Regions from separate parts of the Actinacidiphila sp. bgisy160 genome, predicted to be linked through region 1. Evidence: riboswitches for the same ligand, from Rfam matches in the RefSeq annotation. Region 1 holds a riboswitch; each other region holds the start of a gene.
The links. A riboswitch is a leader RNA that binds a small molecule or an ion and turns the genes downstream of it on or off. The one in region 1 is predicted to bind cyclic di-AMP.
Positions count from the first base shown of each region.

Region 2: it holds a riboswitch for cyclic di-AMP, as region 1 does, so the genes downstream of both, AC3EUJ_RS28985 (C40 family peptidase) here and AC3EUJ_RS24235 (C40 family peptidase) in region 1, are expected to answer to the same signal.
Region 3: it holds a riboswitch for cyclic di-AMP, as region 1 does, so the genes downstream of both, AC3EUJ_RS02645 (M23 family metallopeptidase) here and AC3EUJ_RS24235 (C40 family peptidase) in region 1, are expected to answer to the same signal.

Region 1 is NZ_JBYIQW010000033.1:64,164-73,973, forward strand. It holds gene AC3EUJ_RS24190 (class I SAM-dependent methyltransferase) at 4-681, opposite strand; gene bioD (dethiobiotin synthase) at 1,011-1,742, opposite strand; gene AC3EUJ_RS24200 (adenosylmethionine--8-amino-7-oxononanoate transaminase) at 1,739-3,031, opposite strand; gene bioB (biotin synthase BioB) at 3,024-4,247, opposite strand; gene AC3EUJ_RS24210 (8-amino-7-oxononanoate synthase) at 4,395-5,543, shown strand; gene AC3EUJ_RS24215 (DUF397 domain-containing protein) at 5,546-5,797, opposite strand; gene AC3EUJ_RS24220 (helix-turn-helix domain-containing protein) at 5,813-6,664, opposite strand; gene AC3EUJ_RS24225 (ATP-binding protein) at 6,950-7,381, shown strand; gene AC3EUJ_RS24230 (GNAT family N-acetyltransferase) at 7,394-8,038, opposite strand; gene AC3EUJ_RS24235 (C40 family peptidase) at 8,072-8,545, opposite strand; cyclic di-AMP (ydaO/yuaA leader) riboswitch at 8,549-8,705, opposite strand; gene AC3EUJ_RS24240 (hypothetical protein) at 9,057-9,359, opposite strand; gene AC3EUJ_RS24245 (ATP-dependent Clp protease proteolytic subunit) at 9,366-9,810, opposite strand, start outside.
Region 2 is NZ_JBYIQW010000048.1:49,508-59,451, forward strand. It holds gene AC3EUJ_RS28965 (PspC domain-containing protein) at 1-527, shown strand, start outside; gene AC3EUJ_RS28970 (LuxR C-terminal-related transcriptional regulator) at 524-1,195, shown strand; gene AC3EUJ_RS28975 (C40 family peptidase) at 1,243-2,310, opposite strand; gene AC3EUJ_RS28980 (hypothetical protein) at 2,649-3,002, shown strand; gene AC3EUJ_RS28985 (C40 family peptidase) at 3,054-4,190, opposite strand; cyclic di-AMP (ydaO/yuaA leader) riboswitch at 4,199-4,357, opposite strand; gene pcrA (DNA helicase PcrA) at 4,580-7,021, shown strand; gene AC3EUJ_RS28995 (M23 family metallopeptidase) at 7,076-8,458, opposite strand; gene AC3EUJ_RS29000 (esterase/lipase family protein) at 8,600-9,418, opposite strand; partial or broken gene icmB (cobalamin B12-binding domain-containing protein) at 9,660-9,944, shown strand, end outside.
Region 3 is NZ_JBYIQW010000001.1:546,184-556,127, forward strand. It holds gene AC3EUJ_RS02630 (effector-associated constant component EACC1) at 115-483, shown strand; gene AC3EUJ_RS02635 (caspase, EACC1-associated type) at 521-2,998, shown strand; gene AC3EUJ_RS02640 (extracellular solute-binding protein) at 2,995-4,401, shown strand; cyclic di-AMP (ydaO/yuaA leader) riboswitch at 4,619-4,758, shown strand; gene AC3EUJ_RS02645 (M23 family metallopeptidase) at 4,944-6,074, shown strand; gene AC3EUJ_RS02650 (hypothetical protein) at 6,158-6,439, opposite strand; gene AC3EUJ_RS02655 (DUF6227 family protein) at 6,518-7,282, opposite strand; gene AC3EUJ_RS02660 (PfkB family carbohydrate kinase) at 7,444-8,313, shown strand; gene AC3EUJ_RS02665 (hypothetical protein) at 8,331-8,555, opposite strand; gene AC3EUJ_RS02670 (hypothetical protein) at 8,741-8,971, opposite strand; gene AC3EUJ_RS02675 (hypothetical protein) at 8,986-9,456, opposite strand.

The sequences.
Region 1 (9,810 bases):
AGCTCAACCGCGCCGGCGTGCGGTGGCCAGGATGTGCGGGGCGCTCGGCACGGGCAGCGTGAGGCCCTTGGCTCGCTCCGGGACGCGGAAGCGGCGCAGCTCCAGCACCTCGAAGCCGGCCGCCTCGACCGCGCCGAGCGTGTCCCGGCCGGTGCGGCAGCCGCCGAACAGCAGCGGCCACAGGGTGCGGTCCACCGTCCACTGCAGCGCCGCGTGCCCGCGCCCCTCGGCCCGGCAGTGCTCCAGCAGCCGCAGTTGCCCGCCCGGGCGCAGCACCCGGTGGATCTCGGCCAGGGCGCGCTTCTGGTCGCGTACGGAGCACAGCACCAGCGACGCCACCGCCGCGTCGAAGGCCTCGCTCTTGACCGGCAGCGCCTCGGCGACGCCGGGCACGACGTCCACGGGCACCTCGGCGTACTGCGCGGCGTCGCCGGCCAGCCGGCGCAGATGCCGCTCCGGCTCGATCGCCACGACCTCGGCGACGGTGCGCGGATAGTGACGGAAGTTCAGGCCCGAGCCCGCGCCGATCTCGATGACCCGGCCGGAGAGACCCGCGAGCGCGGTCTCCCGGTACGCGCCGAAGCCCGCGCGGGCGTCCATCACCGGGCCGCAGCGGGCGTAGAAGCGGGCGAACAGCGGGTGATGGACGGGTTCGCGGGTCACACCGATGCGGCGCCCCATGGCCGGCCCCCTTTCGCCTCGGCATTCCCTCACTCCGATTCTGCCGCTCCGGAGCCCGCCCCAAGCCTCCCCGTACCGGGGTGAATTCGGCGTGTCGCCCGCCGTCCGGCGCGAGCGCGGTCGCACGGGACGTTCGGGGAGGGGTGCCGCCCCCGGAATCCGGCGGACCACGGGCGGCCGAGGCCGCGCCGTCGGGCCGGCTGCCGATGCCGCCGGTCCTGCTCGCCTTCGCCCGTGCCCTTGGGGGGCCGCCCGCCCCGGAAGCGCCCTCACGCGCCACCCCCGGGCGTGTCCGCGCGGGACGGGCGGGGGCCGGACGGTGGAGCGGGTCAGGCGGGGCTGGGGGGTGCCCAGTGCGTGGTGAAGGCGGTGGCGTCCCAGATGCCGCCGATGCGGGGGGAGAGCCAGCCGGGTGCCGCCTGGCGGAAGACGGCGGGGTCGAGGGCGGCCGCGCCGGCGGGCAGCGCGCCCAGGAGCGGGATGGCGGTGACGTCGGGGAGGTCGGCGACGTTGCAGCGGGCGGCCAGGTCCGGGTCGTCCGGCCAACTGCCGATGACGAAGCCCGCGCACGTCAGATCCCGGGCCTTCAGCGCCTCCGCCGTCAGCGCGGCACCGTTGAGGGTGCCGAGCCCCGCCGGGGCGACCACGAGCACCGGGGCCGCGAGCATCCGTGCCGCGTCCGCCAGCGTGGCGCCCACCTCGTCGAGACGGACGAGCAGCCCGCCGGCGCCCTCGACCAGGACGATGTCGTGCACGGCCGCCAGCTTCGCCGCCGCCTCCGCGATGTCGGCCGGGCCCACCGGCGCGGTCCCGGAGCGCCGTGCGGCCGTCGCGGGCGCCAGCGGTTCGGGGTACCGGGCCAGTTCGACGCTCGTGACCTCCGGGCCGGCGAGCCGGGTGACCTCGGCGGCGTCGCCCGGCTCGCCGGGGCCCACGCCGGTCTGCGCGGGCTTCAGGTACGCGACGCTGTACTGGCTGAACAGCGCCGTGGCCGCGATCGCCGCCGTGGTCACCGTCTTGCCGATCTCCGTGCCCGTACCGGTCACGAACAACACCGTCATGCCGCCTCCGCCGCCGCGCGCACCGCCGCGCAGATGCGCGCGATGTCCTCGTCCCCCGTGATGTACGGGGGCATCGTGTAGATCAAGTCCCGGAACGGCCGCAACCATACCCCGCTGCGGACGGCGGCCCGCGTCGCGGCGGCGAGGTCGGCCTGGTGGTCGAGCTGGACGACACCGATCGCGCCCAGCACCCGCACATCGCGTACGCCCGGGAGCCCGGCGGCGGGCGCGAGCCCCTCGCGCAGCCCGGCCTCGATCCGCTTGACCTCCTGCGCCCAGTCCTGGCCGAGCAGCAGGTCGAGGGAGGCGCAGGCGACGGCCGCGGCCAGCGGGTTGCCCATGAAGGTCGGGCCGTGGGCGAGCACCGGCACCTCGCCCCGGGAGATCCCGTCGGCGACGCGCGAGGTGCACAAGGTGGCGGCCATCGTGAGGTAGCCGCCGGTCAGGGCCTTGCCGACGCACATCACGTCCGGGCAGACCCCGGCCTGGTCGGCGGCGAACAGCGTCCCGGTCCGCCCGAAGCCGGTGGCGATCTCGTCGAACACCAGCAGCACGTCGTGCTCGTCGCAGAGCTCGCGCAGCACGCGCAGATAGGCGGGGGAGTGGAAGGTCATGCCGCCCGCGCCCTGCACGACGGGCTCCACGACGACCGCGGCGAGTTCGTGCGCGTGAGCGGCGATCGTCTTCCGCAGGTGGCCGGCGTACGCCTCCTCGTACGCGGCCGGCGGCGCGTCCGCGAAGACCTGCCGGGGCAGGACGCCGGACCACAGCCCGTGCATGCCCCCCTCGGGGTCGCAGACGGACATCGGCTGCCAGGTGTCGCCGTGGTAGCCGCCGCGCCAGGTCATCAGACGCTGCTTCTCCGGCCGCCCGAGCGAACGCCAGTACTGCAGGCACATCTTGACCGCGACCTCGACCGACACCGAGCCGGAGTCGGCGAGGAATACGTGCCGTAGCGGCTCGGGGGTGATCTCGACCAGGCGGGCGGCGAGCCGCACGGCCGGCTCGTGGGTGAGCCCGCCGAACATCACGTGGCTCATCCGGTCCAGCTGGCCGCGGGCCGCCTCGTTGAGCACCGGGTGGTTGTAGCCGTGGATCGCCGACCACCACGACGACATGCCGTCGACGAGTTCGGTCGCGCCCTCTACCGGCTCGGCGAGCCGCAGCCGGACCCCGGCCGCGGACTCGACGACGAGCGGTTCGTGACGGCCCGGCATGGGCCCGTACGGATGCCACACGTGCTCCCGGTCCAGGGCCAGCAGCTCGCGGGGGGTGAGTGGCTCAGGCATTGGGCGGCAGGTCCGTGCCGGTGCCACGGCGGCGCACGGCCACCAGGTCGGTGCGGGTGGCACCGGCGGCCGCCGGCTGCGCGGCGCCGGCCTGGACGTCACCGTGGGCGTGGCCGCCGCACGGGCCGCAGCCGCCGCCCTCCCCCTCGCCGTGCGACCCGCAGCCCGCGGAGGCGTGCGAGCCGCAGCCCCCGGCCGCGGCCGCCGCGTCCGCCCGGTGTCCGGGCAGGGTCACCTCGCCGGCGCCCTCCACCTCGAAACCGGCGTCCGCGATCATGTCGAGGTCGGCCTTGCCGGCTTGGCCCTCGCTGGTGAGGTAGTCGCCCAGGAAGATGGAGTTCGCCAGGTGCAGCGCGAGCGGCTGCATGCTCCGCAGGTGCACCTCGCGGCCGCCCGCGATGCGGACCTCCACATCGGGACAGACGAACCGCACCATCGAGAGAATCCGCAGGCACCGCTGCGGGGTGAGGTTCCACTCCTTCGCCAGCGGGGTGCCCTCGAAGGGGATGAGGAAGTTCACCGGGACGGAGTCGGGGTCCAGCTCGCGCAGCGCGAACACCACGTCGACCAGGTCCTCGTCGCTCTCGCCCATGCCCGCGATCAGTCCGGAGCAGGCCGACAGGCCCGCCGCCTGGGCCTGTTGCACCGTTTCGACCCGGTCCGCGTAGGTGTGCGTGGTGGTGATGTCCCCGTAGGTGGCTTCCGAGGTGTTGAGGTTGTGGTTGTACGCGTCGGCACCCGCGCCACGCAGCCGCTCGGCCTGCCCGTCGGACAGGAGGCCCAGGCAGGCGCAGACCTCGACGGCCTCGTTCTGCTCCTTGATGGTCTCGATGGTCTTGGAGACCCGGTCCACGTCGCGGTCGGTCGGGCCGCGACCGCTGGCCACCAGGCAGACCCGCTTGGCTCCGCCGGCGACCCCCGCCGCCGCGGCGGCCGCCGCCTCGTCGGGCTTCAGCCAGGTGTATTTGAGGATCCCGGCCTCCGAGCCGAGCCGCTGCGAACAGTACGAGCAGTCCTCCGGGCACAGTCCCGACTTGAGGTTGACCAGGTAGTTCAGCTTCACCCGGCGGCCGAACCACTTGCGGCGCACCTTGCCGGCCGCGGCCACCACGTCGAGGAGTTCCTCGTCGGAGGTCGCCAGGACGGCGAGCGCCTCCTCGCGGGTGGGCAGCTCGCGGCGCAGGCCCTTCTCGACCAAAGCATTCAGCAGATCCATGCCGCGATCCTGGCGTACCGCACGGGCCCGGGCCAATGGGGCATGCCACAAGACAGCTCGCGCAGAGTGTGTGCATCACCACACCGTGCGAGACGATCCGGCACACTACGGTGGCGCCGAACCCTCCGCCGACCCCTGGGGACGACCATGAGCCGCGACCCGTTCGACTGGATCGACGCGCACGCCGAACGGCGTCGCGCCGCCGGACTGGTGCGCACGCTGCGGCCGCGGCCCGCGCGGTCGGCCCTGCTGGACCTCGCCTCCAACGACTACCTGGGGCTCGCCCACCACCCCGAGGTGACCCGGGCCGGCGCGGACGCCTGCCTGCGCTGGGGCGCCGGCTCGACCGGTTCCCGGCTGGTCACCGGCAGTACGGAGCTGCACGCCGAGCTGGAGGCCGAACTGGCCGCCTTCTGCGGTTTCGAGGCGGCGCTGGTCCTGGCCTCCGGCTACGCCGCCAACCTCGCCGCCGTCACCGCGCTGACCACCGAGCCGGACACCCTCATCGTCTCCGACAGCGGCAACCACGCCTCGCTCATCGACGGCTGCCGGCTCTCCCGCGCCGCCACCGAGGTCGTGCCGCACGCCGATCCGGACGCCCTGCGCAAGGCACTCATCGGCCACGGCGGGCCCGCCGTGGCCGTCACCGACTCGGTGTTCTCGGTGGACGGCGACGCGGCCCCGCTCGGTGCGCTGGCCGCCGCCTGCCGCGAGCACGGCGCGGCGCTGCTGGTGGACGACGCCCACGGCCTCGGGGTGCTCGGTCCCGGGGGCCGTGGAGCGGCCGCGGAGGCGGGACTGGCGGGCGCGCCCGGACTGGTGTGCACCGCCACGCTCTCCAAGTCCCTGGGCAGCCAGGGCGGAGTGGTGCTGGGACCGGCCCGGGTCATCGAGCACCTGGTCAACGCCGCTCGGACGTTCATCTTCGACACGGGCCTCGCCCCGGCGGCGACGGGCGCGGCGCTCGGCGCGCTGCGCCTGCTGAGGCGGGAGCCGGAACGCGCCGTACGGGCCCGGGCGGTCGCCGGCGAGCTGTACGAGCGGCTGGTGGAGGCGGGGCTGGACGCCACCGTGCCGGACGCGTGCGTCGTGTCGGTGCGGGCGCCGTCACCCGAGGCGGCCGTCGCGTGGGCCGCCGCGTGCCGTGCGGCGGGTCTCGCCGTGGGCTGCTTCCGGCCACCGTCCGTGCCCGACGGGATCTCGCGGCTGCGGCTCACCGCGCGGGCCGATCTGACCGACCGGGAGATCGGCGACGCCGTGGGGACGATCGTCCGTACGGCGCCGCCGCGCCCCTGAACTCAGGGGTGTTCGGTCAGGTTCCCCGTCGCCACGGCGGCGAGGAACTCCGCCCAGGCCGCCGGGGGGAAGAGCAGGGCGGGGCCGCGCACATCCTTGGAGTCGCGTACGGCGAGCTGACCCGAGAGCGGCCCGTCTCCGATGAGGGCCGTCTCGACGCAGTTGTTCGCCGCCGTGCTGTAGCTGCTGCGTCGCCAGTTCACGCCGAAGAGGGACGCACTGGAGGTGACGTACTGAGGCAGGACATTGGACATGGGGGGCGTGCCTCCTTACGCGCCTTTGCCGATGCCGGAGATGAAGGACAACGACTGCTCACTCGACAGGGCATGGGAGCGCAATCGATTGAAGGCAGCACCGTACGCCCTGACGTCCTCGTGCTGATCCAGATAGAGACTACTCGTCAAATGGTCGAGAACAACCACGTCGAGATCAGCAATGCGCGGAAATGAGAAGATTACGAAAGGCCCTGTGACGCCTATATGCCCACCGGCCGAGAAGGGCAGCACCTGCAGATGCACATGAGGCAGTGAACCCAGTTCCACAAGATGGCTCAATTGCGCCGCCATCACTCCGGGCCCCCCGACACTCCGGCGCAGCACCGCCTCGTCCAGTACCGCCCACAACTCCAGCGGCGGATCGGCGCGCAGCACCGCCTGGCGGGCCATCCGCACCTGCACCAGGGTCGCGATCTGCCGCGGACCGAGCTGCGGCAGGACCGAGCGGGTCAACTCACGGGCGTAGTCCGGGGTCTGCAGCAGTCCGGGAACCACCGTCGTCTCCAGGGTTCGCGCCCGGCAGGCGTCGGTCTCCAGGGAGATGAAGTCCCGGTAGGCGGAGGGAAGTTCCTCCCGGAACTCATGCCACCAGCCGCGCCGGTCGCCCTCGCTCGCGAGCGCGGCGAGCATCTCCCGCAGCCGCTGGTCGCGCACGCCGTACACGTCCAGCAGCGCCGTGACGTCCTCGGGGCGCACCCCGCTGCGGCCGGTCTCGATCCGGCTGACCTTGGACTGGTGCCACCCCAGCCGCTGGGCGGCCTCACCGCTGGTGAGCCCCGCCGTGTCGCGCAGACGGCGCAATTCCGAGCCGATCTTGCGGCGGCGTACCGCCGGCACCTGCTGCATGGTGTGTGCACCTCCCGGTTCCCGGCACCCCCGCCGGTCCCCGGGCGAAGTCTGCCGCGCAAATACGTTCTCTCGTAGCAGAGTTCACCGCTTTGGGCGACAGATATATGCATATAGCTGTGGTGACACCTGATTAAGGGCACGATGAGTGACACTCTGGCGCGTGAGTGCCGAACGGGGACGTGCCGCGTGGGCGGGGCACGGCGCCTTCGGCTGTCGCGCGCGCGGCCACGGGCGCGGCGGGCGCCGGCGTCCTGGTCACGGCGGGAAAGGGACAGCGTCGCCATGGCAGACCACCAGGAAGCATCCGTCACCCTGCCGAGCGACCCTGCCTCGGTCCCCGCGGTACGTCGCTACGTGAGCGACCTGCTGGTGGAGTGGGGCATGCCCGAGGATTCGGACCCCGCCGACTCCGTCCGGCTCATCGTCTCCGAGCTGGCGACCAACGCGGTGCTGCACACCCTCGGCCAGTCGCCGACCTTCACCCTCGACGTCCAGCTGGACCGGGACGAGCAACTGCGCATCGGGGTCACCGACAGTCACCCCCGGTGGCCCCAGCGGCTGCCCGCCGCCGTGCAGCAGGACAACGGGCGCGGCATGGTGATCATCCGTCATCTCACGGTGGAGGCGGGCGGCACGCTCCTGGTCACCCCCACCGCGGAGGGCGGCAAGACGGTCTGGATCAGCCTGCCCTGGGCCACTGCCGCCGTCGAGTGACCCCAGTGGCCCTCAGTCCTCCCGTGTGAGCAGCAGCGCCTCGGCGCCCATCGGGACGAAGCCCGCCGCCGTGAGCGCCCGCACGCTCGCCGCATTGCCCGGGGCGATCTGCGCCCACACGGTCTCGCCCCCGGGGACGAGATGGCGCGCCGCAAGCGCGAGCCGGCGGCCGAGGCCCGCGCCGCGTGCCCCCGGGTCGACCTCCAGGGCCGCCTCCCAGCGGCCCGCCACGCCCCGGCCGGTCAGGACCGTGCCCCCGGGCACCGTCCACGCCCGGACGTCGTCACGGTGCCGCAGGGCCCGGGCGATCCGCGGGTGGTCCCGTTCGGCGGTCTCCCGCAGGGGCAGGCCCAGCGCGGCCGGCGGCCGCCCAGGCAGCGCCGGCGCGGCGGTCAGCAGGTCGACGTTGTTCACCGTGCGGTCCAGCAGCCCGCACAGCGCGGTGAGGAACGGCGGATCGAGCGGTGCCGAGAGGTCGCCGGGCGGCAGCAGCCCGCGGATCCGCCCCGGGTCGGCGTCCGCGAAGACCACGGCGTGGGCGGTGAAGGCGATCACCCCGGCGTCGCGCGGCGTGGGCTGCGGCACGACCGTCACCGAGCCGTCGGCGGGCGGGAAGACGCCCACCGCGGCGTCGGCGAGGATTCGTTCCAAGGACACACCGGCACGCTACCGGCACGTCCGCGACCGGGGTCACTTCACCCGGCCGTACCAGACGCTGCGGCTCCAGATCATCTCCAGCCGCACCCGCCCGCCGGGCTTGGGGGAGTGCCAGATCTTGCCGTGCCCGGCGTACATCCCCACGTGGTAGACGTTGCTCCCGTAGTGGAAGAACACCAGGTCGCCGCGGGTCCGTGCGGACTTCCGGATGTGCCGGACGCTGTTGTACTGCGCCGCCGCGGTGCGGGGCAGCTTCTTGCCCGCCTTCTTGAAGGAGTAGAAGGTGAGCCCGGAGCAGTCGAACCTGCCGGGGCCGGCGGCCCCGTACTGGTACGGCGCGCCCTTCTTGGACGCCGCGATCCGCAGCGCCTTGGTGGAGACCGTCGCCGCGTCGGCCTGCTGGGCGAGCTCCGGCAGTACCGCGGGACCGGCCACGGCGGCCGCCGTGAGGGCGGATACCGCCCCCAGCCGGCACAGGACCCCGGACATGGCTGTTGGCGCACTCATGCGCAACCCTTCGTCGTCCGCCTGCGAAGGATGACCTGTCGGGTTCGGGCAGGCGAAGATGCCCGGCCGCGGCTGCGGCTTCACCCCAAGGGTCCGGCGACCGGCGCCGGACCCGTACTGCTCGGGTCCTCCGCTCCTGCCGGTGCGTCGTTGTCGACCTGGCATCCGCGCGGCGGCAGGATTCGGCGTCCGCGCGGACCGCCCCGCCGGGATGACGGGGGCTTGTCGTCAAAGGGATGATCACCCACCGAAGCGACCGATTCCCAGCGCAACCGGTCGAATGTGAGTCTGTTCACGACTCACCTATTCGGGTGGACTCCGCGACGCAGGGCCCGGACTGACGACTCGAAAGGAGTCGAACACCAGGGGCGGAGCGTCAGATTCCGGATGAGTGCGGCCGTGTCGCGCAACTTGTGACCACTCGGCCGTCCACGGCAGATACAACGATCGGGCGAGTCCATTCGGTTCGAGTTCGCGTCGCCCGAACGGACCAGTGCGTCGTGACGCTCCGTCAGCGACGGTGGGGCGGCAAGGTGACCTGGCCGGTGCGCCGTTCGCCGTCGAGCACCCGCAGCGCCCGTTCCATGGTGGCCGTGTGCACCTCGCTCTCACCGCGCATGTGCATCAGTGTCAGCGCGTCACGCAGCTCCGTCGCCCGCCCCACCAGGGCCTGCGCGGCGCGCAGCGCCCCGTAGGTGTCCCGGGAGCGGGACGGGTTGATCCGGCCCAGCAGGTCCACGACCTCCAGATAGGTGTCGACGAGCTCGCCCTCGGCCCGCGTCAGGGCCGGGAGCGGTGGCAGTTCGGGTACCACGGCCGGTCACCGCGCGGAGTGCGGGGGGCGGCCGGCGCCGTCCTTGCGGCTCAGCGTCAGCCGGTCCACCAGTCCGTAGGCGAGGGCCGATGGAGCGTCAAAAATGGTGTCCCGTTCGATGTCGGCCCTGATCCGCTCCGGTTCCTGTCCGGTGTGCCGTACCAGCAGCTCCTCCAACTGATCACGGCGGCGGAGCAGTTCCGCGGCCTGGATCTCCAGGTCGGCCGTGGTGCCCTGGATCACCTCCCCGAACGAGGGCTGGTGGATCAGCACCCGCGAGCCGGGGGTCGCCAGCCGCTTGCCGGGCGTTCCGGCGGCGAGCAGGACGGCCGCCGCCGAGGCCGCCTGGCCGACGCACACCGTCGACACGTCGCAGCTGACGAACTGCATGGTGTCGTAGATCGCGGTCATCGCGGTGAAGGACCCGCCGGGCGAGTTGATGTAGAGCGAG
Region 2 (9,944 bases), on a different contig from region 1:
TGACCCTCATCCAGCGGCACGCCGAGGACCCTCGCGAGGTCGCCCGGCTGGCCCGCGCGCAGGAACGGGAGCTGCGGGCCTGGCTCTACCGGCCCGAGGGCAACGGCAAGGACGACGAGCCCGCCACGCTGGCCGAGGCGGTGCGCCGGGCCGCGGCCGAGGTGGAGGACGCGCACGGCGTCCCTGTCGAGGTGGTGTGCGTCGGCGACTGCCCGCTCGACGAACGGCTGGTGGCGCAGATGCAGGCGGCCCGCGAGGCCATGGTCAACGCCGCCAAGTACGGTGGGGACGAAGCCGTGCAGGTGTACGCGGAGGTCGAGGAGAGCAAGGTCTTCGTATCGGTCCGCGACCGCGGCCCCGGCTTCGACCTCGAGGACGTACCGTCGGACAGGATGGGCGTCCGGGAGTCGATCATCGGCCGGATGCGGCGCAACGGCGGCGAGGCGCGGCTGCGCTCCGCACCGGGCGGGGGGACGGAAGTGGAGCTGGAGATGGACAGGGCCCAGGGACCAGGGAGGTCGTCATGAGCACGGAGCGACGCGTGAGGGTCGTCCTCGTCGACGACCACCGGATGTTCCGCACCGGGGTGCAGGCCGAGATCGGCGAGACCGAGCGGACCGGGGTCGACGTGGTCGGCGAGGCCGCCGACGTGGACCAGGCGGTCTCCGTCATCACCGCCACGCGGCCCGACGTCGTCCTGCTCGACGTCCACCTGCCGGGCGGCGGCGGGGTCGAGGTCCTCAAGCGCTGTGCGGGGCTCATGGGCGACGCCGAACACCCGGTGCGCTTCCTGGCGCTGTCGGTCTCCGACGCCGCCGAGGACGTCATCGGGGTGATCCGCGGCGGCGCCCGCGGCTACGTCACCAAGACCATCACCGGTCCCGACCTGGTCAGTTCGGTCTTCCGGGTCGCCGACGGCGACGCGGTCTTCTCGCCCCGGCTGGCGGGATTCGTCCTGGACGCCTTCGCCTCCACCGACGCCCCGCCGGTCGACGAGGACCTGGACCGGCTGACCCAGCGCGAGCGCGAGGTGCTGCGGCTGATCGCGCGCGGCTACGCGTACAAGGAAGTCGCCAAGCAGCTCTACATCTCGGTGAAGACGGTCGAGTCGCACGTGTCGGCCGTGCTGCGCAAGCTGCAGCTCAGCAACCGGCACGAACTCACCCGCTGGGCGACCGCGCGCCGGCTGGTCTGAGGCCCCGCGGCCGCGGGTGTCACGCCGCGGGTGTCACGCCGCGGGTGTCACGCCGGACGCGTGGCGCCCGCGAAGGGCATCTGGTCGACCGGGGCGAGCTTGACGACGTCACCGGTGCGGGGGGCGTGGATCATCATGCCGTTGCCGACGTAGAGGCCGACGTGGCTGATCCCTGAGTAGAAGAACACCAGGTCACCGGGCTGCAGTTGGGAGCGGGGGATCCGGGTGCCCGCGTTGATCTGGGTGTACGTCGTGCGCGGCAGGGACACCCCGCCCGCCCGCCACGCGGCCTGCGTGAAGCCCGAGCAGTCGTACGACGAGGGCCCGGTGGCGCCCCAGACGTAGGGCAGCCCGAGGGAGTCGTAGGCGAAGGAGACGGCACGGGCGGCGCGCGCGTTGGGGGCGGCGGCGGGCGCCAGGCCGGCGCGGGAGCCGGCGGCGCCGCGGCCGACGCGGGCCGGGTCGGCGGAACCGTGGCCCCCCGAGGACAGTACCTCGGCGCGCTGGCCGGCGGTGAGACGGCCGAGCAACTGCCGCGCGGAGGCCAGGCGCTGCTCCACGGTGCGCTTGTGGCGGGCGAGTTCTGCGCGGGTGCCGCGCAGCTCGTCGAGCTCGGCGCCCGCCTCGGCGCGCAGCTGCTCGATGTCCCGCCGCTGGGCCGACAGGGCGCGCAGCGCGGCATTCTGACGGCTGCTCATCCGGTCCAGCATCCCGGCGCGTTCCAGGTAGTCGCCGGGGGAGGAGGCGAGGGCCAGCTGGACGGCGGGGTCGATGCCACCGCTGCGGTACTGCGCGGTGACGAGGGAGCCGAGACCGTCGCGGGTGCTGTTCAGGCGCTCGGTCCTGCGGGCGAGCTCGTCCTGCAGGCTCTCGATCCGCTCGGTGGCCGTGTCCGCCTTCTCCTTCGCGCCGTTGTACCGCTCGGTGGCCTGCTCGGCCTCCTCGTACAGCCGGTCCACCCGAGCCCTGGCCTCGTCCGTGGTCAGCCGGGGCTCGGCGTGCCCGGCCTCCCCGAACAAGGTCACGGAGGCCGCGCCCGCCAGGGCGAGACCGGCCGCGGTGCGCGCGGTCGTGCCTGACAGGCCGCGTTGCTTGGGCCTTCTGTGCGACGCCACGCGCCGTCACTCCTTCCGGGCTGTCCGTACGCCCCCCGGCGGTCCGGCGGCGGGCGGACGGGGAGCCGTCCACCGCCGGACCTTCGGCGGGGGCGGCCGTGCCGGGGACGGGGTCCTCGCGGCAGTGGGGATCGGCCACCTGGTGCAGGACGCTAAACCTGGCCGCCCGAGGGGGCTCCGGACTGTACGGGACTGGTCCGATTCGGCCGCGGTCTGCCCACGGATGACCGCTGTTCGACGGGTGACCTGGTCACTTGTGGTCCGGCCGTGACCGATATGACGTGAGAGGGCGACCTCGGTGCCGGTTGCTGATAAGAGCCTGGCTAGGGTCCTGAGTCATGGACGTACTCATCAACCTGATCGTCGGTCTGCACATCATCGGCATCGCCGCCCTGCTGGGCGGCTTCCTCACCCAGATGAAGGCCATGGGCCGCGGCGAGGCCCGTTTCGTGCCGGGCATGCTGCACGGCGCGCTGACCATGCTGGTCACCGGCGCGCTGCTGGTCGGCCTCAACCAGGCCGACGACCAGCCGGTCGACAACATCAAGATCGGCGTGAAGCTCGCGATCCTGGTGGTGATCCTCGGCCTGGTCTACGTCAAGCGGGACGAGGAGAAGGTGCCGGCGGCGGCCTTCGGCACCGTGGGTGCGCTGACCACCGCCAACATCTTCATCGCGGTGCTGTGGACCTGAACCCGGCCGCGGGGACGGGCCGGGCTCGGGCTCAGGCCGTCCGGGCGGGGGTCAGGCCATCCGGGCGTAGCCGTAGATCGGCATCTCCGTGATCGGGGCGATCTTCACCACGGTCCCGGTGTGGGGGGCGTGGATCATCTCGCCGCCGCCGATGTAGAGGCCGACGTGGGTGACGTCCGAGTAGAAGAAGACCAGGTCGCCGGGTTGCAGCTGGTCCGCGCCGACGCGGCTGCCGAAGTCGACCTGGTCGTAGGTGGTGCGGGGGATCGAGACGCCCGCGGCGCCCCAGGCGGCCTGGGTCAGGCCGGAGCAGTCGTAGGAGTTCGGGCCGGTGGCGCCGTACACATACGGCTTGCCCAGCTGGGCGCGCGCGAACTCGATCGCCTTGGCCGCCTTGGCGGCGTAGGTGCCGGACGCCGGGGCCGTCGAGCCGGTGGACGAGCCCGATGAGGCCCCCTCCTTCGCCGCCGCCTCCTGCGCGGCCTTCTCCTTGGCGGCGATCTCCGCGGCCTTCGCGGCGGCCTCCTCCCGGCGCTTCTTCTCCAGCGCCGCCAGCCGCGCCTTCTCCTGGGCGGTGAGGCTGTTCAGCAGCTTCTGCGCCGCGGCGAGCTTCTGCTTGACCGCGGTCTTCTCCGCGTTCAGCCGCTGCTGCGCCTCGGTCAGCCTCTGCAGGCTCTCGACGGCCTCGGCGCGCTTGGCCGTGGTCTCGGCCTGCTCGGAGCGGAAGGTCTCCAGCGCGTGCTCCTGGCGGTCGGACAGGCGGTCCATCAGGTGCGCCTGGTCCAGGAACTGCTGCGGGTCGGAGGTGAGCAGGAAGGTCGTCGTCCCGTCCAGGCCGCCGCCGCGGTACTGCGCCGCGGCGTACTCGCCGATGGTGCGGCGGGCGGCGTTGAGCGTCTCGGTCTTTCGGGCCACCTGGTCGAGCAGCGCGTCGGCGCGCGTGCGCTGCTGCTCGGTCTGCTCCTTGGCGCCGTTGTAGCGCTCGGTGGCGGCCTCGGCCTGGTGGTAGAGCTTGTCGACCTGGGCCTTGACCTCGGTGATGGAGGGTTTGTCGGGTGAGGCGGGCGCCGCGCTCGCGCTCTCGCCGAAGAGAGTGACGGTCGCCAGCGCGGCGGTCGTGAGGCCCACCGCGGTCCGGGGACCGGGGACGGTCAGCGCGCGCGGGCGCGGCTTGCGGTGCGTCGCCAAGTCAGGCGGCTCCTTCCGTGGACCGCCTACCGGGTTAGCTGTCGGGTTCGGGCTTCGGAAGGCCGCCCTACGGTCCGTGCGGGCGCGTCGCGCTCGTACGGACCGATTCACCCCAAGGTCGTTGGGTCCCCGGCTCCGGCGGTCGCCGGACTCAGCGGAGGCGGCCCGTGACGGCACGGTCGCCGCCGCGTGGAGCGGACCGCCTGATCCGGCACGGTAGTCAACTGCGGGGGCCTGTGGGAACCCTGGTGCTCGAATTGTCCGCAATCATTTCGTGACCTTCACCATCCGGGCCGCGAAGGGTCGTGACGGGGACGGGGACGGGGACGGGGTCGGGGTCGGGCAAGCGGCGCAACGCTGTCCGTCCCACGGCCTAGACTCGGGAGGCGATGAGCAGCCTCTTTGACGACAGCTTCCTGGCCGGCCTCGAACCGAGGGAGGAGGAGCCCCCGCCGCCTCCCGAGGACGAGCCCGGCACGGTCCCCGACGACCTCTTCGAGGGGCGCTTCGACGCGCCCGTCGACAGGGACGCCTACTACCGGGACGGCGCCCCCCGCCCGGCCGTCGACCCGGCCGCGCTGCTCGACGGGCTCAACGAGCAGCAGCGCGCCGCCGTCGAGCACACCGGCTCCCCGCTGCTCATCGTCGCCGGTGCCGGTTCCGGCAAGACCCGGGTGCTCACCCACCGCATCGCGTACCTGCTGGGCGCCCGCAAGGTGCACCCCGGGCAGATCCTGGCGATCACCTTCACCAACAAGGCCGCCGGGGAGATGAAGGAGCGTGTCGAGCAGCTGGTCGGTCCGCGAGCCAATGTGATGTGGGTCTCCACCTTCCACAGCGCGTGCGTCCGCATCCTGCGCCGGGAGTCCAAGAGGCTCGGCTTCACCTCCAGCTTCTCGATCTACGACGCGGCCGACTCCAAGCGCCTGATGGCCCTGGTCTGCCGCGACCTGGACCTGGATCCCAAGCAGTTCCCGCCGAAGTCCTTCAGCGCCAAGGTCTCCAACCTCAAGAACGAGCTCATCGACGAGGAGACCTTCGCCGACCAGGCCGAGAACCCGTTCGAGAAGAAGCTCGCCGAGGCCTACGCGATGTATCAGTCGCGGCTGCGCGAGGCCAACGCGCTCGACTTCGACGACATCATCATGACCACGGTCAACCTGCTCCAGGCATTCCCGGACGTCGCCGAGCACTACCGGCGCCGCTTCCGCCACGTCCTGGTCGACGAGTACCAGGACACCAACCACGCGCAGTACACCCTGGTGCGCGAACTGGTCGGCACGGGGAGCGGGGAGGGCCAAGGCGAGGGCGAGGAGCCCGCCGAGCTGTGCGTGGTCGGTGACGCCGACCAGAGCATCTACGCCTTCCGCGGCGCCACGATCCGCAACATCCTCCAGTTCGAGGAGGACTACCCGCAGGCCCGCACCATCCTGCTGGAGCAGAACTACCGCTCCACCCAGAACATCCTCTCCGCCGCCAACGCCGTCATCGAGCGCAACGCCTCCCGGCGGCCGAAGAACCTGTGGACCGAGGCCGGGCAGGGCCCCGTCATCACGGGCTACGTCGCCGACCAGGAGCACGACGAGGCGCAGTACATCGCCGACGAGATCGACCGCCTCACCGACGCCGGCGAAGCCCGCCCCGGCGAGGTCGCGGTCTTCTACCGGACCAACGCGCAGTCCCGTGTCTTCGAAGAGGTCTTCATCCGTGTCGGCCTGCCCTACAAGGTCGTCGGCGGGGTCCGCTTCTACGAGCGCAAGGAGGTCCGGGACGTCCTGGCCTACCTGCGGGTGCTCGCCAACCCCGAGGACACCGTCCCGCTGCGCCGCATCCTCAACGTGCCCAAGCGCGGTATCGGGGAGCGCGCCGAGGCCATGGTCGACGCCCTGGCCTCACGCGAGCGGATCTCCTTCGCCGCCGCGCTGCGCCGGGTCGACGAGGCCTTCGGCATGGCCTCGCGCTCGGTCAACGCCGTCAAGCGCTTCAACGAGCTCCTGGAGGAGCTGCGCACCGTCGTCGACTCCGGCGCCGGCCCCGCCACCGTCCTGGAGGCGGTGCTGGAGCGCACGGGCTATCTGGCCGAGCTCCAGGCCTCCACCGACCCGCAGGACGAGACCCGCATCGAGAACCTCCAGGAACTCGCGGCGGTGGCCCTGGAGTTCGAGCAGGAGCGCACCGAGGAGGAGCCCGGCACGCTCGCCGAGTTCCTGGAGCGGGTCGCGCTGGTCGCCGACTCCGACCAGATCCCGGACGACGACGAGGGCGGCGGCGTCATAACGCTGATGACCCTGCACACCGCCAAGGGCCTGGAGTTCCCGGTGGTCTTCCTGACCGGCATGGAGGACGGGGTCTTCCCGCACATGCGCGCGCTCGGCCAGACCAAGGAGCTGGAGGAGGAGCGGCGGCTCGCCTACGTCGGCATCACGCGGGCACGGCAGCGGCTGTACGTGACGCGGTCGACCATGCGCAGCGCCTGGGGCCAGCCCTCGTACAACCCGCCCTCGCGCTTCCTGGAGGAGATCCCGGAGCCGCTCATCGAGTGGAAGCGCACGGGTGCCTCCGCGGCGCCCTCCGCCTCGGTGACGGCGGCGGCCTCGATGCTGTCGCGTTCCCCGTCGAAGAGCGGTCCCTCCGGTTTCGCGACGCGGCGCACCCAGGACCGCCCGGTCATCTCGCTGGCGGTGGGGGACCGGGTCACGCACGACACGTTCGGGCTGGGCACAGTCGTCGCGGTCGACGGCAGCGGGGAGAAGGCCAAGGCCACCATCGACTTCGGCGACGAGCGGCCCAAGGTGCTGCTGCTGCGGTACGCGCCGGTGGAGAAGCTCTAGCGGTTGCAGTCCCGGTCCCCGTCCCGGTCCCGCGGCGGCGGGACCGGCCGGTGCTCAGCGCGGGTCGATCCCGTGCTTCAGCAGCCACTGCAGCGGGTCGATGGCCGCTCCGCCGGCGGGCCGCACCTCGAAGTGGAGGTGCGGTCCGGTGGAGTTGCCCGAATTGCCGGAGTAGGCGATGACATCGCCCGCCTTGACCGAACCCGAGCGGATCTTGGTGCTGCTCAGGTGGCAGTACCAGGTCTCGGTGCCGTCCGGGGCGGTCACTATCGCCATGTTGCCGTAGGCGCTGTTCCACTGGGTTCGCACGACGCCGTCGGTCGCGGCCATCACCGGTGTGCCGTAGTCCACCGGGAAGTCGATGCCGGTGTGGACCGACATCCAGTTCACGCCCGCCTGGCCGAAGTAGGCGCTCAGCCCGTGCTCCTTGACCGGGAGCAGGAACTTGGGGCGCAACTGCTCCTTGCGGGCCGCCTCCGCCGCCTTCTTCGCGCGCTCCAGCGCCTGGCGCTCCTTGAGGTCGATGCGCTCCTGGTTGCGGCTGGCGCGGTCGGTGAAGTCGTCGACGTCCCGGTTGACCCCGGCGAGCTGCTGGTCGAGCTTCGTGGTCGGCGCGTTGGCGGCCTCGGGGGCGCCGTCGGCCTGGGTGCGGCTGCTGTCGGCGTCGTCGGTGTTGACGGTGACGGCGGCCGCGCAGGCGACGCCCATCACCGCCACGGAGGGGACGGCGACGGTGAGCAGGGCGGAGCGCCGGGCCGGGCGGCGCCTGCGGCTCCCGCCGCCGCTGCCACCGCTGCGCGGGCGGGGCAGGGCGGGCGGGGCTGCGCCGTCATCGGCGCCGCGCTCCGGCTCCGCCTCGGTGTCGTCCTCGGCGGTGCCGCGGGCGTCGTGGGCGTCGTGGGCGTCGGGCTCGTAGGCCTCGTGGGACTCGGCCTCGTAGGAATCCTGCTCGTACTGTTCCGCTTCGTAGTGTTCCGGCTCGTACGGCTCGGCCTCGTACTGCGGGGCGTACGCCCCGGTCCCGTAGTGCACCGGCTGCTCGTAGGCGGCGGTCTCGGGCGTGTGGCCGTGGGCGGCCTCGGGCTCCTCGTAGGCGGCGTGGACCGCCGAGTGCTCGTACTGCGTGTAGTCGTAGGCCGCCGTCGGCTGCGTCTGCGAGGGGTCCAGGTACCAGGTGCCGGTGGTCGCGCCCGTGTGGTCGCCGTAGCCGGCGGTCCCGGCGGCATGCCCCGAGGGCCAGTAGCCGGTCGCGGTGGTGTCGTACGAGAGGGTGGCGTAGGACCCCGTGTCGTAGGCGGGGTACCCCTGGCAGGCGCCGAAGAGTGGATCGTCATCCGCGTGAGCGGCACCCATGGGTGCGTACGAGGCGTCGGAATGCCCCTCGTGCCCATAGCCGCTGTACTCGGGGGCGTACCCCGCCGGATGACGGTCGTTCACCGCTTCTCTTTCGCCTCGGCAGCAGGAGAATTAGCGGCGACTGTATCCCCCAGTAGGCGAGGCCCACAATCTTCGGCGGGTTTCAGGCATCCCCGATGGCTTGTGTTCGATGGCCTTTCGATGCTTATGGGGGCAAGGCCGTCAGGCGGCGTCCACGGCCCCCGACGCCAGTTCCTCACCCAGCAGTGCCTGCCGGACGCCGGCGGCGATGGCCGCGTGGACCGGCATGGTCAGATGGCCGACCCCCGCGACGTGGATGTTGCGGGCGATGAGGTCCGGGTGGTCGAGACGGGCGGCCTCGACCGGGCTCATCAGCTCGTCCAGATCGCTCCAGAACGCCACGAACCGGGTGCGGCAGCCGGGCGCCGGCTTGGCAAGCTCCTCGATCAGGTCGGAGTTGGGCCGCATCTGGCGGACGATCGGGTGCGGGTTCAGCAGCGGCGCGGCCCGCGTCCCGGCGTGCGGGGTGCCCAGGGTGACCACGGTGCGCACCCGCGTGTCGCCGCCCAGGCGCTGGGCGTAGTAGCGGGCGATGAGTCCGCCCAGGCTGTGGCCCACGATGTCGACCCGGCGGTGCCCCGTCTGCTCGCAGATCTGTTCGACGTGGCGCCCTAGGAGGGCCGCCGCCGTACGGATGTCGCAGGTCAGCGGCGAGTAGTTGAGCGCCTGCACATGCGGCCAGCCGTGTCGCCGCAGCGACCGGCGGAGCATCGCGAACACCGAACGGTTGTCCACGAAGCCGTGCAGCAGCAGCACCGGGGGATGGCTCCGGCCCGCGGTGGGGAGGCGGGGCGGTTCCTCGGAGTCACCGGCCGCCGGCTGCGGCCCGCGTTCCTGGAAGATGCCGGTCGGGTAGAGGAAGACATGACCGGTCAGGATGGCGATCTCGATCGCCGCGGCTCGTACGTAGGCCGCCTGGCGGACCAAGCGGTCTCCGACACCGAAAGACAGGACGCCCATGGCCTACCTCCCGTGGGCACACGGAGACGGCCCTGTCCCCCGTGCGCCGAGAACGCGACGGCCCGTGTCGCCTGCCGAACGAAGGGCGACCACGGGCCGAACGCGTTTCTAACGTGAACGTGTCCCATGTGTGATTTCCCCCTCGGGGCCCTTCGTGAAACTGTCCGCACGGGGGATGCTGACGATAACGTTCGTTCACACATGTGCCCGCTGAGCGCAGCAATCGTGTATGGAGGCAGCGATGGGAGTGTCCGGACCGATCCGTGTGGTGGTCGCCAAGCCGGGCCTGGACGGCCACGACCGCGGGGCCAAGGTCATCGCGCGAGCGTTGCGGGACGCCGGCATGGAGGTCATCTACACCGGTCTCCACCAGACGCCCGAGCAGATCGTGGACACCGCGATCCAGGAGGACGCCGATTGCGTCGGCCTGTCGATCCTCTCCGGTGCCCACATGACGCTCTTCGCCAAGGTGATCGAGCTGCTCCGCGAGCGTGAGGCGGAGGACATCAAGGTCTTCGGCGGCGGG
Region 3 (9,944 bases), on a different contig from region 1:
GGTGGGGCGCCTCGCTCCGGGCCGCCGCGATTTCCTGCTCGGTACACACAACTCTCCGCACAGGGCCTGTGAATGACGACACGTCAGCGTAGGCTGGGAACGAGGGGAGGCGTCATGGAAACGTACGTGACCATCGAGCTGGAAGGCGGCACGGACGCGGCGGAGGACCTGCGCAGACTGGAGGTCTGGCTACGGGCCGACGAGGAGCTGGCGCCGCTGGTCGTCCGCCGGGAGCGGCCCGCCGACGAGAGCATGGGCGTCGCCTACGACCTGCTCCTCATGATCCTTCAGGAGACCCTGCAGGCCACCGCGCTCACGCTGCTCCGCGCCCTGCGCAACCACCTGCGCAACCAGCCCGGCGACTCGCTCAGCGTCACCGTCCGCGCCGGGGACGTGGAGTGCGTCCTCACCGGCCGGGACGCCCTGACCCGCGGCGAGCTGGAGGCGATGGCGGCCCGCATCCGCCAGACGCTGGAGAACTAGATCCGGAGGAAGACGGCCCTGGGGAGGTCCGGCGGGCATGCCGTACGAACCGTTCGCGTCCCGGTCGCGGGCGGTCCTGATCGGGGTGTCCCAGTACGAGCACTCCCGTGACTTCTCCAACATCCCCTCGGCCAGGGCCAATGTCGCGCGGTTGCGCGCCGTGCTCGTCTCCGGCGGACTCGGCCGGTTCATCCCGCGCACCGTGGAGACCCTCGCCGAGGCGCGCACCCGCGACCGCGCGCTGCGGCTGATCGGCACCGCCGCCGCCCAGGCCCAGGACCTGCTGCTGGTCCACTTCACCGGGCACGGCTACGTCGACCTGGCCACTGGGGAGCCCGAGCTGTACCTGATGACCCGGGAGTCCACCAAGGACGGCGCCCGCCTCGACGGCATCCCGTACCGGGACCTGCTGAGGCTGCTCGCCTCCTCGCGCGCCGAGCGCGTCGTCCTCGTCCTGGACTGCTGCTACTCCGGCAACGCCGGCCTGGTGCCGCTGCCCGAGCGGCCGTTCTCCCTGATCACCTCCTCGGCCGTCGGCTCGCGCATCCACAAGGGCGACGGCATCGACCCGACGCCCTTCACCGGCGCCCTGGTCCGGGTGCTGGCCGAGGGCACCGACCCGTACGAGCCGGTCACCGTGCAGCGCCTCGGGGTCCGGCTGCACGAACTGGCCGGCGAGTACGCCGCCACGCTCGACGAGCGCGCGGACTACGACCCCTGGTTCCCGACCGAACGCTCCAGCAACAGCGCCGGCGACACCGTCCTGTCCCAGGCCCGGCTCACCCCGCGCCCCGCCCGCGGGACCCGCTGGCTGGCACCGCTGCGCCGGCTCGCCCAGTACGCCGGCTTCGCCTGGACGTGGACGGCGGGCCCCCACCAGCCGCTCTGGCACCGCGTGGTCGGCGCCGGCACCGCCCTGGCCCTGGTCGCGGGCGGCGTCACCGGCTGGACATGGGCGCACCGCCCGGCACCGCTGTGCCCCGCCCCGCTCGAACTGCGGGTGCTCACCTCACCGGAGACGCGCGCCGCGCTCACCTCCGTGCTCGACACCTTCCAGGACAGCGAAGCCGCCGCCACCAGCGCCTCCCTCGGCGGCCGGCCCGAGGGCTGCGGCCAGATCAACACCACCGTCTACGCGGCCCCCACCGACCGCACCATCGCCGCCTTCCGCGCCTCCGCCGCCTGGGCCGAACCGGAACGCGCCTGCCAGGACGGCGGGGACTGCGCGATGCCACTGCGGGACGTCGGGCCGCACCCGGACGTGTGGATACCGGCGGCCGGCACCGCCCGCACCCAGGTCCTGGCCGAGACCCGGCGGCCGGAGAGCGTCGTCGTCCTCGGCCGGCCGGTCACCCTCGCGCACTCGCCCGCGGTCCTCGCCACCACGACCTCGCTGGACGGCGTGGCACGCACCGGCAGCACCGCGCAGCAACTGGTCGACGCCGCCCGCGCCCAGGGCGTGGTCGTCCGCAGCGCCGAACCGCACTCCTCGGACGCCGCCCTGGACCAGCTGCTGCACCTGGCGCCGGGCACCCGGGTCACCACCGACGCCGTGCCCCCACCGGACGACCGGGCCCTGGCCTGTTCCGCCCGGACCTGGCTGGTCGAACGACGCGGCACCCAACAGGCCCTGCTCACCACCGAGTCCACTCTCGCCGGCCTCGTCACCCCGGCCCTGGAGTCCCGTCCCCCCTGCCTGGGCAACCAGTCCGACCCCTACACCGCCTACTACCCCGCCGACGTGCCGCCCCTCGACCTCACCCTCGTACCGGTGACCTGGGAGACCGGCCGGGCCGACCGCGTCGAACGCGCCGAGGCTGTGCACCGCCTCGGGGAATGGCTCCGCTCCCGCCCGGGGCAGTGGGCGCTGGCCGCGCAGGGTTTCCGTACGGACGTCAGCGGGACGACCGCGGCCGGGGACACCCCGCTGGACAGCGCCGTCTTCGTCGCCGACCCCCCGGCTGGCGGCGAACCGCCCACCCGGCAGGACATCGAGGCCGCGCTGCGGGACCACGGTGAGGCCGCCGGCACCCGGCGCGACGTCCTGTTCGCCGTCGACGTCTCCAGCTCCTCCTACTCCGGGGCCAACGTCCCCGTCGTGCGTTCCGTGCTGGCCCGAGCCTCCGGCTACCGGTACGGCATCGCCGCCGTGCCCGGCCGCACCCTCCTGCGTCCCGGGCCGAACGACGCGGCCGCGCGGGACGCCGCGATCCGCGCGCTGGCACCGGTCGAGCGGGACGCCCCCGTGGCCGCCGCCCTGCGGCAGTGGTCCCGGGCCCTCGCCGATTCCCCCGGCGCCCTGATCGTCCTCATCACCGACGACGAGGACAGCGCCCGCGTCGACCCGCCGGACGTGGACGTCCCCGTGCTGGTGGTGTCCCTGGAGGGCTACGGCTGCTCGCTGCGCTTCAACAAGGCCGTGACGGAGGGCGGCGGCGCCTGCCTCACGGCCACGCAGGACCTGCCCAACCGGGTCGCGGAGACCATCACCCGCCTCACCTCGGGAGGGTCATGACAGCCACCGGGCCCCGAGGCGTGGACGGCACCCTCCGCCCTCCGCGCCCCGTCCGCCGCCGGCGCGCGCGCCGCGCGCTGGGCGCCCTGCTCCTGCTGGCCGGGGCGGCCTGCAGCGGCCCCGCCGCCGCCCCGGCGCCGGAGCCCGACCGCTCCCGGCCGCTGATCGTCGCCAGCGACGCCGACCTCACCGCCGGCGGCCGACCCGGCGTCCGCCGCGCCCTGATCGAGGAGTGGAACCGGCGCAACCCGTCCCGGCCCGCCCGGCTCGTCGAGCTCCCCTCCGCCTCCGACGAGCAGCGCAGCGAGCTGATCGGCGCCTTCCAGTCGGGCACCGCCGCGTACGACGTGGTCAACCTCGACATCAGCTGGATCCCCGAGTTCGCCGACAGCGGGCTGCTGCGCCCGCTCGCCCCCGCCCTCGTCGACGGGGACTTCCTGCGCCAGGCCGCGGACGCCGGGCGCTGGAAGGGCCGCACGTACGCGGTGCCCTTCAACACCGACGTCGGCCTGCTCTACTACCGCACCGACGACCTCGCCAAGGCCGGGCGCCGCCCCGCCGACCTGCGCGGATACGCCAAGATCGGCGACCTGCTCGCCGACGTCCGCCCGCTCGGCCACGCCGCCTACACCACCCAGCTGCGCGCGTACGAGGGCCTGACCGTCAACACCCTGGAGACCTTCTGGACCGCGGGCGTCGAACTCGTCGACGGCGACGGCCGCTACATCGGCACCGAGGACGGGCTGCGCGAGGGCCTGGACGAGCTCGGCCGGCTGGGCGCCGCCAACAACCTCAACCCGGTGTCCCTGGAGGCCGACGAGTCGGTCACCCTCGCCCAGTTCACCGAGGGGCAGAGCGTGCTGATGCGCAACTGGCCTTACGCCTACAACCGGCTGGACGCCGCCCTCGCCCCAGGCGTCCGCTTCGGCGTGGCCCGGCTCCCCGGCATCGCGGCGCTCGGCGGTCAGAGCCTCGGCGTGGCGGCGAACAGCGACCGCCCGGACGACGCCGCGGACCTGATCCGCTTCCTGACCGGACGCGACGCCCAACATGCCCTGCTCCGGGCCGGCTTCGCCCCGGCACGGCGGTCGGCATACGGAGCCGGGAATGTCAACTGTGACGATCCTCACGACCCCCGCGCCTGGTTCTACGACCGCCCCACGGGACGCGGCTCGGAGCCCCCGCCCTCGCCGTCCGCCGCGACCCCCGCTTACACGACCCTGCTGTGGTGCGCGCTGCAGGCCGCCAGGGCCCGTCCGGCGACCGCGCATTACGTCACCTTCACCCGGGTCCTGCAGCGTGAAGTGCACGGAATGCTCGCGGCGCACCGCGGCGCCGACGCCTCGGCGGAGCGCCTGGACGGCCGTCTGGGGCGCGCGCTCGGCGGCCGGGGTCCGGGGTGACCATCACTCCTCGTGAGCGCGACACTCCCTTCCGCATAACGACTGATGCACACTCACATTTCCCATAGGTCACGGCAGTCACGACCCAATGTCCGCTTCTGTCCCGTCCATCCCCATAGATTCCCGTCATGAACTCGCTTGAGTGGCTTGGAATTGGCGGGCGCCTCTATTAACGTTCGATAACGCAGCGCGGTCGTCCCACCGCCGACAGGGCGGCGCCGTGCGCTTGCCGAATCCCGTCCGCGGGAACCGGGGAACCACTTCCTGGGGTGAATCGGGGGCCCTCCGCGGTCCTCGTAGGAGACCTTCCTGCTCCGAACCCGTCAGCTAACCCGGTAGGCGAGAAGGAAGGAAAGGAGTGCGCCCGCGTGGCGTCGAACGAGCCTGCCCTGATACCCGGACAGCAACAGGGGTCCGTCAGCGCATACCCCGAGTGGGACACCGCCGAGTGGAACATCGCCGCCGGCTGGAACCCCCCGGCAGCCGAGCAGGCACCGCCGACGAAGAACGCGATCGACGGCTGGGACACCGGCCAGTGGAACATGGCCGCCGGCTGGCTCGACGCGGCCGCCGCCGCGGAGACGACCTCCCAGGACGCCACCGTCGCGGAGCACGAGGCCGCCGGGCACGAGGCGTACGAGGCCGCCGCCACCACCGCCACCGTCGCCACCCACCCGCTCCCCGAGGACATCGAGGCCTTCGCGGACGCCCGGCACAGCGAGGACGCCGAGGACATCGAGGCCTTCGAGGCCTTCGAGGGCGCGCCCCACGAGGGCCCGCCGGCCGAGCCGTGGAACCCCACCGAGGAGTCCGCCGGGCCCGTGCGCGGCCGGCACCGCGTCGCCAAGCAGCGCTCCCTGGGCCGCGGTTCGGCGGTCTTCGGAGTCGCGGCCGTGGCCGTGCTGGGTGTCGGAGGGGTCGCCGCCGCCGAGGGCAAGAACCCCCTCCCCGTCTCCCTTCCCCATCTGCCCGAGGCGTCCGAACTGCCCGGCATCGGCGCGCTCGTCGACGACGACAGCGCCCCCGAGGCCAAGCCCGTCGCCGAGGCCCTGAGCCCCGACGCGGGTGAGGCGCTGCGCAACCGCATCCTCGACCAGGCCCAGCAGCAGCGGAACGCCGCCGACCGGGCCGCCAGGACCGCCGCGCAGCAGGAGGCCTCGGCCAAGGCAGCCAAGTCCGCGGCGGCGGAGCGGGTCCGCGCTGAGGCCGCCGCCAAGAAGAAGGCCGCGGAGGAGGCCGCGAAGAAGCTCGAGGCCGCCCGCCTGGCCGAGCTCGCCAAGAGCTTCGTCAAGCCGGTCACCTCGTACACCCTGACCGCGGGCTTCGGCGAGTCCAGCTCGCTGTGGGCCAACACCCACACCGGCCAGGACTTCGCCGCCCCGACCGGCACCCCGGTCAAGGCCATCCACAGCGGCACCATCACCGAGGCGGGCTGGGCCGGTTCGTACGGCTACCGCATCATCCTGACCCTCGACGACGGCACCGAGCTCTGGTACTGCCACCTCTCCTCGATGATCGTCACCTCCGGCAAGGTCACCACCGGTGACACCATCGGCCGCGTCGGCGCCACGGGCAACGTCACCGGCCCGCACCTGCACCTCGAGGTGCGCCCCGGCGGCGGCGACCCGATCGGCCCGATGGGCTGGCTGCGCAGCAAGGGCCTGTCCGTCTGAGACGAGCGACCGGCCACGCACGACCACACGGACTCCGGCGGCCTTGGCGACACCCCCCGTCACCCAGGGCCGCCGGTCCGTGTCTACGGGACGACGAAGTTGTAGAGCTCCGAGATCCTCGGCGGCCCGCTCGGCTCCGGGAAGCCGGACTCCTTGGCGGCGGGCATCATGATCTCCATGAAGGCCTCGAGCGCCTGCGCGGACTGCCAGACGTTCACCAGCCGCAGGCCCTCGTTGGTGATCACGGCGGCGTGCGAGAGCAGCCCCGCGGGAGGGTGTTCGGGCCCGAAGCCCGCGCGGTGGTTCGCCTCCTCGTACTGCAGGGCCGTCACACCGGGGAACTCGACCTCCGTCAGGACCGGCATGGGAACCTCCCGCCTCCCACCGACACGCCTACGCCCCAATTTCCTCCGGCCGCACCCCGGCCGCAATCCGGAACGCGGCTAGAGAGCCTCCAGCCGTACGTCCGCGGAGTCGCAGGCCGCCGTCTCGTCGGCGTACACCTCGCAGACCGGCCGCCCGTCGGGGGTCATCGTGTGCTCGACCTCCCAGAGGCTGATCTCCTCGCCGGTCGCCAGCAGGAAGGCATGCTCGTACAGCGTCCAGCCGGCGACCCGGCCGGTGCCGATCCGGGTGTGCCGCCCGGTGACGTACGCGATGTCGTGGCCCACCGCCGCGCCCAGCCGGCTGCGCAGCTCCTCGCCCGGTACGTCCGTGTTCTCGGCACGCCGCAGCACCCGCCACGCGTGCTCCGCGGAGTGCTCCTCCGTGTACTGCCGAGGTCCGGGCGTCAGGTCCATCGCCAGCTGCGGCAACCGTGCCAGCCAGTCCGCCGCCTCCGCCTCCAGCTCCTCCGGCGAGGGCTCCCCGAAGCGCGCGTCGATCGCGTGCTGGGCGACGGCCAGCGCGTCCGGGTCGGAGTACACCTCGTACAGCGGTTCGTCGGCGCCGGGGCCGGTGTTGTGCTCGATCTCCCACAGCAGCTGTGTGCTGCCGTCGGCCAGCAGGAACGTGTGCCGCAACGTTCTGCGGCTCAGCCTGCGCGGCGGACCCTTGCGCTGGCGGAAGGACGCAAGCTCCGTGCAGCCCATCAGCGCGGTCGACAGCCGCCCCAGCACGCGGTCGTCGACGTCGAAGGCGTTCTGTGCCCTGGCCAGCACCACCTCGACGTCCGCCGGACCCGCCCCACCTGGTCGCGCGTTCCCCATGCGGCCCTCCTGCTCACGGCATTCCCCGCGCACCATTGCGAGCACTCAGCGTAGTGGCACCGACGCGCTGCGCGTCAGGACTCCCGGAAAAATGGTGCACCCCCACCCGTAGGAGGCGCGTAAGACGGGAAACGCACGCCCCCTGCTGCCACTATGCGCCCATGCGCGCACTCTTCGTAGGCCTCTGCACTCTCGATGTCATCACGCTCGTCGACCACGTCCCGGCCCCGAACGAGAAACTCACCGCCCGCGCCCAGACCATCGCCGCCGGCGGCCCCGCCACGGGCGCCGCCGCCACCTTCGCCCACCTCGGCGGCGAGGCCGTGCTGCTCACCGCCTTCGGCGGCCACGTCCTCGCCGGCGCGATCGACGCCGACCTCGCGGCCCTCGGCGTCGACGTCATCAACCTCACCGCGGACTCCCCCGAACCGCCCGCGGTCTCCACCATCCTGGTCACCGCCGCCACCGGCGACCGCGCCGTCGCCTCGACCAACGCGGCCTCAGGGACCTCCGTGTCCCCGCCCGGAGACCTCTCGGTCCTCGTCGGCGACGCCGACATCGTCCTCGTCGACGCCCACCACCCCGCCCTCGCCGTCCCCGCCGTCCGCCTCGCCCGCGCCGCCGGGGTCCCCACCCTCCTGGACGCGGGCAGCTGGCGTCCCGCCACGCCCACCCTGCTCCCCTACGTCGACGTCGCCGTCTGCTCCGCCGACTTCCACCCCCCGGGCACCTCCACCCCGGCCGACGTCCTCGCCTTCCTCCACGACGCCGGCGTCCGCTGGACCGCGGTCACCCAGGGCCCGTCCCCCATCCTGCGGCCCGGCGGGCAGATCCCCGTCCCGGCCGTGACCCCCGTCGTCGACACCCTCGGCGCCGGCGACGTCCTCCACGGCGCCCTCGCCCACCACCTCGCCGCCCACCTCACGACCCGCCTCACCCCAGCCGTCTTCGACGCCGCCCTCGCCTTCGCCGCGGACATAGCCTCCCGCGCCTGCGGTTCATTCGGCACGCGCACGTGGATGCGGGCGTGACGGGCGGGGCGGGTGGCTCACGACCGCCCGCGGCTCCGCCCGGCGAACAGCGTGAACAGCACGATGCTCACCCCGAGCACGGCCCACCCCACGGCGGTCTCCGACAAGGACGTCTGCGTCCGCTTCGGCAGCAGCGAGAGGCATCCGAGCACGACGAACATCGCCCCCAGGTAACTGAGCCCCGCCGTCAGCACCCACCGCATCAACCGGCCCGACCGCACGTTCGGCGACTTGTTGACCATGGGGATCCCGCCCTGTTCCTCGACGATGTCGCGACACCTGGGGGGCCGGTCACGCCCGCCCCCTCCGCAGTGCTTCAACGCTCGCCCACGGTCCCCGACACGGGTGTACGCAGTCACGAATTCACGGGTGTTGTGCACGGGGCTGGTGTGAATGGGCTACCGACAGCCGGCGTGGTGCCGTGGCCTCACCGCTCGCGCCGACTCCGAAGGGCGAGGGCCCCCGCCACGAAGATGACGACAGTGGTGGCCAGCACTGTCCAGAAGAATCCCGATTCTTGGAGAGAACGCAGGGCGTCCTGGGGAAGCAAGGCGAAGACGAGCAGGACCAGCCCGGTCGCGAGTGCATAGCTCACTCCCGCGCCCAGGAGTACGCGCAGCGCGCGGGAAGCCAGCGAGGGGTGCATACGTGAGGGCATGGTCGCTCCGGCTGTCACTCGGTGATGAAGTGGCATTGCGATGCGCGCCTGGTGCCAGCGACGAAGAAGTCCGCGCACGCCTTGCCGTAGTGCTTCAACGTGTGGTGCGTCGTGTCGACACGGCCGATTGAGCTGTGCAGCGTGCACTTGCGGTGCGTTTCGCCCCGGCTGATGAGGTAAGTACGGCCATTCGTGTCCGAGTAGCGCCAGTCGATACGCCAGTTGCACCAGTTCCCGCCGGCGCTGTCCATCCCGAAGCTGTCCTGCACGGACGCCTCCTGGCGGTTCACATTCCTGCCCGATCCGCGCACGAAGTGGCCAAGCGTGGTGGTGGGGAGGCAAACCGCCTGGCCCTTCGCGTCCAGGCAGAAGCCGACCACTTTCGCAAATCCCACCGCACTTGCCGATGAGGGAGTCGAGAAGCTGATCACCGTTGCGACTGCCGTGGACGTGGCCAGGGCGACCTGCGACACGTAGCGCGTCACCGCGTTGACTCGACCCATTGGGAACCCTCCGATGCTCGTGATGTCGTGACGCACCAGGAACGGCGGATCGGGTTCGGGTGATACGTGGTGTTGCATGCCGGTGACAGAAGGTCGCTCGGGGGGGTGGCGCAGGAACCTTAAAGCATCAGTTCAGTAACAGGAGTTGGGGCGTCAGCCTGCGGCGATGGCCGAGTAGGTCCAGACATCCGCCGGGAGTTCTTGGCGGAGGCGCCAGACGGCGCCCATCGGTTTGCTGCCCTTGTGTTCGACGTATTCGGCCGGGCCGAGGAGCTTCGTTGACGGCGCTCCAACCCTCGGCTTTGAGCGCCTTGATGCGTTCTTCGAGGCTGCCGGTGATGAGCCTTTCGTACAGCCCGGAGACGGGATCGAGGTCGTGGTTCGGATTCGTCACATAGGCCCCCCTGAGGCGAATCGGCGCGGTCCAGTTTTAACAGGAGCCACTGACACGTATGGCGTGCAGTGCGCGA